2 regions of the Vallitalea okinawensis genome follow, and region 1 is predicted to be linked to the other one. Evidence: a T-box and tRNA genes for the amino acid it is inferred to sense, from the RefSeq annotation. Region 1 holds a T-box; the other holds one or more tRNA genes.
What was found. The T-box of region 1 lies ahead of proS (proline--tRNA ligase). A T-box ahead of a tRNA ligase gene usually reads a tRNA of that ligase, here a tRNA-Pro.
Positions count from the first base shown of each region.

Region 2: it has a tRNA-Pro gene. The T-box ahead of proS (proline--tRNA ligase) is inferred to sense a tRNA for this amino acid. The anticodon was not compared.

Region 1 covers NZ_PQDH01000006.1:6,285-10,499, forward strand. The annotation lists gene C1Y58_RS16025 (PadR family transcriptional regulator) at 1-56, opposite strand, end outside; gene proS (proline--tRNA ligase) at 452-1,888, opposite strand; T-box leader at 1,975-2,188, opposite strand; gene C1Y58_RS16035 (metal ABC transporter permease) at 2,249-3,031, opposite strand; gene C1Y58_RS16040 (metal ABC transporter ATP-binding protein) at 3,073-3,708, opposite strand; gene C1Y58_RS16045 (metal ABC transporter solute-binding protein, Zn/Mn family) at 3,756-4,215, opposite strand, start outside.
Region 2 covers NZ_PQDH01000012.1:71,080-75,294, forward strand. The annotation lists gene C1Y58_RS22680 (GerMN domain-containing protein) at 1-264, shown strand, start outside; gene rph (ribonuclease PH) at 251-970, shown strand; gene C1Y58_RS22690 (XTP/dITP diphosphatase) at 1,273-1,878, shown strand; gene C1Y58_RS22695 (metallophosphoesterase family protein) at 1,859-2,353, shown strand; tRNA gene C1Y58_RS22700 (tRNA-Pro) at 2,428-2,502, shown strand; tRNA gene C1Y58_RS22705 (tRNA-Gly) at 2,515-2,585, shown strand; tRNA gene C1Y58_RS22710 (tRNA-Arg) at 2,593-2,669, shown strand; tRNA gene C1Y58_RS22715 (tRNA-Gln) at 2,750-2,821, shown strand; tRNA gene C1Y58_RS22720 (tRNA-Leu) at 2,888-2,971, shown strand; tRNA gene C1Y58_RS22725 (tRNA-Gly) at 2,977-3,047, shown strand; gene C1Y58_RS22730 (CYTH domain-containing protein) at 3,113-3,571, opposite strand; gene C1Y58_RS22735 (hypothetical protein) at 3,808-4,200, opposite strand.

The DNA.
Region 1 (4,215 bases):
AATAAATACAGAATAATCGTATCATTATATCCTCGTATGACATCGCTGCTTATCAATTAATTACTCCTTCCTATCATTATTTGCATTATATAAACTAATCATTTTAGTTACATTACTTCACTTATCGTACTACGTTTGTCGTACTTCATCTGTCGTAGTAACTAAAGTATACCATAATTACTACGACAGGTAAAGTATTTTTTTTATTTTTTTAAGTATTATTAAACCACCGTGCATATAATTCTCTACACGGTGGTTCTTTGTAATCAAAAGTATTTTATTCTCATCTGTGGGTTTTAGTGTTCCATTTCCATAAGATATTTCGTAAGTTAAATTAATATCACTTTAAAATGATCACTATAAATTAGTTTCTCACTTTATTTAATTGCAAATATAGATTTATTTCCAACTATATTTAACAAATACACACCTCTTAATACTTATGATTCTTTTAATAAGCCTTACCCCAAATAACCATGTTCTCTGCCTCTTTACCGCAGCATACACATTTATCACTGAGGCGTTCTTGAACAAATGGCATACATCGTGAAGTAGCTCCTGTTTTCTCTTTGATCATGTCTTCACAGGCTTGATCGCCGCACCACATCGCTTTGATGAATCCTGGTGTTTCGTTGATCGTCTTTTCGAATTCTTCCATGCTAGTAGCCATATAGGTGTGTTCATCTCTATGAACACGGGCTTTGTCAAGAAGTTCATGTTGTAATTGATCAAGAAGCTCAGCTACTTTAGTTTCTAATTCATCAAGAGAAACAAATATCTTCTCACGGTTATCTCTTCTCACAAGAACAGCTTGATTCTTTTCAATGTCTTTTGGACCGATTTCTAATCTTACAGGAATACCTTTCATTTCACATTCAGAGAACTTCCATCCTGGACTCTTATCACTATCATCTATGTCAACACGAGCAATTTTACTTAAACGTTCTTTAAGGGCATTTGCTTTGTCAAGAACACCTTCTTTATGTTGAGCTATAGGTATTATTCTTAATTGTGTTGGGGCTATAGCAGGTGGTAATACTAATCCACTATCATCACCATGTACCATTATAATAGCGCCAATAAGGCGTGTTGTAACACCCCATGATGTTTGATGTACATGACTTAACTTATTATCTTTATCTGTGTATTGAATACCGAAGGCTTTAGCAAATCCGTCACCAAAATTATGGGATGTTCCAGATTGTAATGCTTTACCATCATGCATCAAACTTTCAATGGTATAAGTTCTTTCTGCACCTGCAAATTTCTCTTTGTCTGTCTTTTGACCTTTAATCATTGGAATAGCTAGGATGTTTTCACAGAATTCAGCATACAGGTTAAGAATATTTATTGTTTCTTCCTGTGCTTCTTCTGCAGTAGCATGAGCTGTATGTCCTTCTTGCCATAGGAATTCTAATGTTCTAAGAAATGGACGTGTTGTCTTCTCCCATCGTACAACAGAACACCATTGGTTATAAAGCTTAGGTAAATCTCTATATGATTCAATTTCGTTGGCATAATGCTCACAGAATAATGTTTCAGATGTTGGACGTACACATAATCTTTCTGTTAACTTCTCAGATCCACCGTGAGTTACCCATGCCACCTCTGGTGCAAAACCTTCCACGTGGTCTTTCTCCTTTTGTAATAACCCTTCTGGAATGAACATAGGCATATAGACATTTTGGTGTCCTGTAGCTTTTAGACGTTGGTCTAGTTGTTGTTGAAGGAGTTCCCAAATTGCATAACCATAGGGCTTTAGTACCATACACCCTCTTACACTTGAATAATCAACTAATTCTGCTTTCTTAACGACATCTGTATACCATTTTGCAAAATCTTCATCCATTGAAGTGATTGCTTCTACTAACTTCTTGTTTTTTCCCATAATTTTTTTAGCTCCTCTCATTAATATTACTAGGTTTAAATGATCTCACTAGGTTAAAAAAGGTATCAAAAAAACCTCCATCCCCACAAAGGGACCGAGGTATCCGGCGTTACCACCCTAATTGATACGTATTTTTCCATACATATCCTCTTAAGCACCTTTTAACGCAAGGTTAAACGCTGTATTCATCACACAGAACTCTGAGATGGGTTCAATAAACTCTTTATAGAAACCTTACAGCCTTGGGTCTCTTCTCTGTGATAAAAAGTCTTATTTACTACTTCTCTTCAACGTTTCTATTCGTATTTAAAATTATCTTACAATAAGGCATACTAATTGTCAAGATATAGTTGATACTTTCTACTTGACAAAATAATGCAGTATATATAATAGGCTTCCTGTCAAAATAATCGTTGCTCCAGATGGAATTTCAATATAGTAGGATATGTATAATCCTGCTACACAAATAATAATACTAATTAATATAGATAAGAACATTAAATTCCTTAAGTTACGACTATACATCTTTGCGATAGAAGTAGGTATGGTTAATAATGCAATGATCAGCACAATTCCAACAACCTTTACCACTATAATAATTGCAATGGAAATCAATACATACAGGATATACTCAAATGTCTTAACATTAAAGCCCTTCACCTTCAAATATTCCTCATCAAATAAATAGGCTTGCCAATATACAAATAAAGAGGCAATAACGAAGATAATAATAACTGTTAAAAAGGCTGTTATATAGATATCACTGGTGGAGACTGCTAAGATATCTCCAAATAAATAGGAAGTCATATCCGGTGGATATCCCGGTGTCAGAGCTATAAATAAAATACCAAGTGCCATTCCCACGGACCAAAACATGGCAATAAGTGTATCAGCTTTTGTACCGATGACATCTTTTATCTTAACAACACCTAACGCTGATAGGATAGCAAACAGAAGACCACCCATTATAGGCTCTATACCTAATAGAAATCCTAAACCAATTCCCCCGAAAGATGCATGTGCTATACCACCACTCATCATCACTAGTTTTTTCTCAACGATAATCGTTCCGATTATACCACATATGATGCTGGTTAAGATGGCAGCAACAAATGCATTTTGTATAAAAGTATATTGAAACATCATCATTCCCCATTCATCTTAGAAAATTAAATCGTAATTTCCTATTTAATTCTTCTTATACATGTGTCTTTAACTTCATAGATTTTATCTGGATAAGTACGTACTCTTTTTTGATCATGGCTGACGATGAGAACGGTTATATCTTTTGCTATGTTTTTTAATAGAGCAAATATCTCATCTGTTGTTGAATCATCAATACTGGCTGTTGGTTCATCAAGTATCAGTAAATTTGGTTTAGTTACCAATGCTCTTCCGATCAATACTTTTTGCAACTGTCCACCTGATAAAGTATTCAGAGTTCTTTTTCTTAGTTCATAAATATGCAAGTCTTTCATGATACCCTTACAATATTTCTTGTCTTTGTGGGTATATGTATAGAAAAGCTTTAATTCTTTCCTAAGACATCCACTTAATATGACTTGCTCAACACTAATAGGAAAGTCCTTATCAAATTTTGTTAATTGAGGTACATACCCTACATTTAAATTGCCATTAGTGAAAACACTTCCATTAGTAGGTTTTGTTAATCCAGTAATCACCTTGATTAAAGTGGTTTTACCTGAACCATTATCCCCTGTAATAGCTATCATTTCTTTCTCATCTATGGTTAAATCCACATTATCTAGAACACAGTTTTCACCATAAGCTACGCTTACATCATTGACTTGAAGGATCACTTCTTTCAACTCCTATTTTCTTTCCTTTATTATACACCTTTTTTCTTTTAGTTACTATTCTTGGCTATGGTATCAGTAATATTCTTCATATTATTGATATAATCTTCTGATAGGATATCAATTTGCATGACGCTACCACCAATCTCTTTGGCAATGATTTCTGCTTGCTTACTACTAAACTCAGCCTGATAGAAAATCACTTTGATACCTTCTTGCTTAGCATAATCAATAATAGATTCCATTTCTTTAGCCGTTGCTTCTTTTCCTGATACTTCTATTGCAGTCATATTAAGACCATAATCATCTGCAAAATACCCTAGAGAAGGATGATACATGATAAAAGAGGCTCCTGATTTTACATTATTTTGAATATACGTATCTAGCTCTTGCAATTCTTTGATGTAATTATCTGCATTTTCCTTATAAACATCTGCACGACTTGGATCAATTTCACTTAATGAATCTGCTATGCTTTGAACCATTACTTGTACTCGTGCTGGAGATAAC
Region 2 (4,215 bases), on a different contig from region 1:
CCATATAAATCTGCAATTGATCTGTGTCTGTATAAAGATGGGCATGTCGATGTAGTCTTTAATGAAGAATTGAATAACTATGGAGGTAGTGCACACGAATTCTTTATGGTTAATCAATTACTATATATGGTATTTGAACTAGAAGATATAAAAACCGTCTCTTTTTATATAGAGGACAGAGAAGTATTTACAGAAGGAACACTTATAAACAACTATACTGAAGAGCAATTTATTGAAAGGATGAAACAAAGTGAGTCGTATTGATGGAAGAACTAATGATGAATTAAGACCAGTAAAATTAACGAAAGACTATATCATGCACCCTGAGGGGTCAGTATTAATAGAAATGGGGAATACAAAAGTCATCTGCAATGCTACTGTAGAAGATCGTGTACCTCCATTCAAAAAAAATTCCGGAGAAGGCTGGGTTACTGCCGAGTATGCTATGTTACCACGTGCTACATCAACAAGAAATACGAGAGATATAGCCAGACTTAAAATGAATAAACGTTCTGTAGAGATTCAACGTCTTATTGGACGAGCTATCCGTTCAGTAGTTGATTTTAAAGCTTTAGGAGAAAGAAGTATTCTCTTAGATTGTGATGTTATACAAGCTGATGGTGGTACCCGTACTGCATCTATAACAGGTGGATTTGTAGCAGTAGCTTTGGCTTGCCAGAAGTTATTGGATGAAGGTGTTATTAAAAAAATGCCTATCAAAGGTATGGTTGCCGCTGTAAGTGTAGGTATAGTTAATGAAGAGGCTATGTTAGACTTATGTTATGAAGAAGACAGTGGCGCTAAAGTGGATATGAATATTGTTATGACAGATCAAGGAGAGTTCATTGAGGTTCAAGGAACTGGAGAAGAAGCTCCTTTTACAAGAGAGCAGCTTAATGAATTGTTAGCCCTAGGGGAAAAGGGGACCAATGATTTAATTGAGATACAAAAGGAAATAGTTCAGTTTTAATAAATATAGCATTAGGGTCAAGCATATAAGGAAATCTATTGCACCGGCTGGAAAGACGTCCATGTCTTAGACAGCCGGGTTCGCCATCCATGGCTCACTACTCCATAGAATTCCTTATATGCTTTCTGTATTGATTGGATAAAATGATAGTATATCCTGAGATTAAATAAATCAGTTATGATAATTAGTGATCTTAATTCTTGACGAAGAACTATGGGTGGAGTAAAATTGAGGTAAGCTTAATAGAGTTTCTAAACAGGTGACGAGTTAGATTGATTTGAATATAGAAAGTTGGCTTAGAGATGGATAAAATTATTTTCGCAACTAAAAATAAAAAGAAGCTTGTGGAGATCAATGAAATTTTGGTTGGGACAGGCTTAGAAGTGATCTCTATGGAGGATGCTGGTATTGATATTGATGTAGTTGAGGATGGCTCCACTTTTGAAGAGAATGCTTTGAAGAAAGCTACTGAAATTATGAAAGTTTCAGGGAAAATTGTTCTGGCGGATGATTCAGGATTAGAAGTGGATTACTTAGATAAAGCTCCAGGCATATATTCAGCTAGATTTGCTGGTAAAGAGACATCCTATTCTATAAAAAATCAAATGATTATTGATAAGCTTGATGGGGTACCTGATGAACAACGTATAGCTCGTTTTGTGTGTGCTATTGCAGTAGCTTATCCTAATGGTGATACAAAGGTGGTTAGAGAAAATTTTGAAGGGCGTATTGCCTATCAACCTGATGGAGAAAATGGTTTTGGTTATGATCCAATCTTTTATGTACCTGAATATGAAATGACATCAGCAAAGATGTCACGAGACCTGAAGAATGAAATCAGTCACAGAGGTAAGGCTTTGAGAAAAATGAAGGAAGTTTTGTTAGCGAATGAAAGTACTAGTCATTAGTGATACGCATAAAGACATATCTAAAGTAAGAAAAATTTTAAAGAGAATTAAGAGTCGAATTGATTACGTTATTCATTTAGGTGATCACATTAATGATGCATTGGACTTGTCTTATGAGTTCCATGATTTGCATTTTGAGTGTGTTGCAGGGAATTGTGATTGGTTCAGTAATGAAGATAATGAGAAATGTATCTATATAGATGATAAGAAATTCTTCATTACCCATGGTCACCATTATGGGGTTAAGGGTTCTACACAACGAATAGCTCTTCATGGTAAAAAGCTAGGAGTTGATGGTGTTCTTTTTGGGCACAGCCATGTACCTGTTAATGATTGGGTAGATGACCTTTTTTTAATGAACCCAGGTAGTTTAACCCAACCCAGAGGGTATGAAGGACCTTCTTATGGTATTATTACAATAGTGAACGGCAAGATAGAAGGGCAAATAATTGAATATAATAAAATATTTAAATAAATATCTTTAAAAACTATTGACTTTTTAGTGGATTTTTTATATAATGTTCTTCGTCCTTTAAAAAAATAATCAATCGGGGTGTGGCTCAGCTTGGCTAGAGCGCTTGATTTGGGTTCAAGAGGTCGCAGGTTCGAATCCTGTCACCCCGACTTTAATATTATGCGGGTGTAGTTCAATGGTAGAACACCAGCCTTCCAAGCTGGATACGTGGGTTCGATTCCCATCACCCGCTTTATTATGTGCCTGTAGCTCAGCAGGATAGAGCAGTGGCCTTCTAAGCCACGTGTCCGGGGTTCGAATCCCTGCAGGCACGCCATATTACACAAGGGTACTTTATTTAAAGCTAAGTTATCACCTAGCATAAAACTCAAGGTTTCATAACCTAAAAAAATCTAATGGGTAGTCGCCAAGCGGTAAGGCACAGGACTTTGACTCCTGCATCCGCAGGTTCGAATCCTGCCTACCCAGTTCGTTGTTTGAATTCTTTGATTCAACAACATGGAATTATTTTTATTATACTATTATAAATTATATGCGGATGTGGCGGAACTGGCAGACGCACTAGACTTAGGATCTAGCGCCTTTGGCGTGGGGGTTCGACTCCCTTCATCCGCACCACACCTGCGGGTGTAGTTCAATGGTAGAACACCAGCCTTCCAAGCTGGATACGTGGGTTCGATTCCCATCACCCGCTTCAATATCTTCAAATACTCATACATCATAAGAGAATGACTTAGGTCATTCTCTTTACTTATATTCTTATTTATTTGATTGATCTAATGTTGCCAATGCTTGATTCGTATAGCGATAGTCTTCAGTCACCTCTTCGCCAAACCAATCAGGCGCTTTAAATGCTTTGGCCTCATCGACTGAAGAAAATTCAACCTCAACATATTTCAAAGGTGCTAGTTCTCCTTCAAAAAGATCAAGTTCAGCAATTAATCCACGTTCAAGAGGAATCTCATATCGTTTTTTTTCAATCAGACGACCTTCCTTTTTGGCTATCAAACTTTCGTACTCGTCAATATTTATTGGCATCTCAAGTTCATGACGTAATAGACCACCTTTAGATTTAAGGGTTAAGATATATTGATTATTTCTTTTTCTTATGCGAATCGTAGGCGTAGTGTGGATATACGCTTGTTGAATAGTGGAATAAGTATATTGATCTAACTCAAAGGGGATTTCTTCAACTATAAATTTTCTTTCGATTTCCATCAGTGACTGCTCCTTTCACAACTTCTAGTAGTATAATATCCCAATGCTTAATAATATTCAAGTTAAGTAACAGAATTTTAAATAGATCACAAGGCTGGTATCCATATTATTTTTTAACTAAATGGGTGGAGTTATTCTTTGGGGTGCAAAGATTAGAAATATTTTGCAAACTAAAAAAGTAGTCATAAGGCAAACTAACCTTACGCTACTTCTTATGACTTGTTCAGTAATATTCATTACAATTTTATATAGGAGAAAAGTGTACGGATATTTGAAGAGTTAAAAATATCAGTCTCGATCGTATTGGATGCTTCTAGGACTTTATTAACAGGAATATCATAGATATAACTTACATCTTCAATACTATAGTTATTAAAAGTTTTACGCTCAAGTTCTCTATTGAACAACTTGCAAATTGGGCTTGAACCCTTTTTCATGATCATAAAGAAAGTCATTTTATTTAACTGTGTTATGTTTTCTTCAGATACAATACTATGTATTTCTAATTCAGAAATAGATAAAAGTTGTGCTAAGGAATTAACTGTAATTGGATCTTGAGCCTTGATAAAGACATCTATCTGTTGAAGCTGAGGTTCTATCATTTCCTCATAATGTTGTAAATATGTCATATTGTCATAACCTCC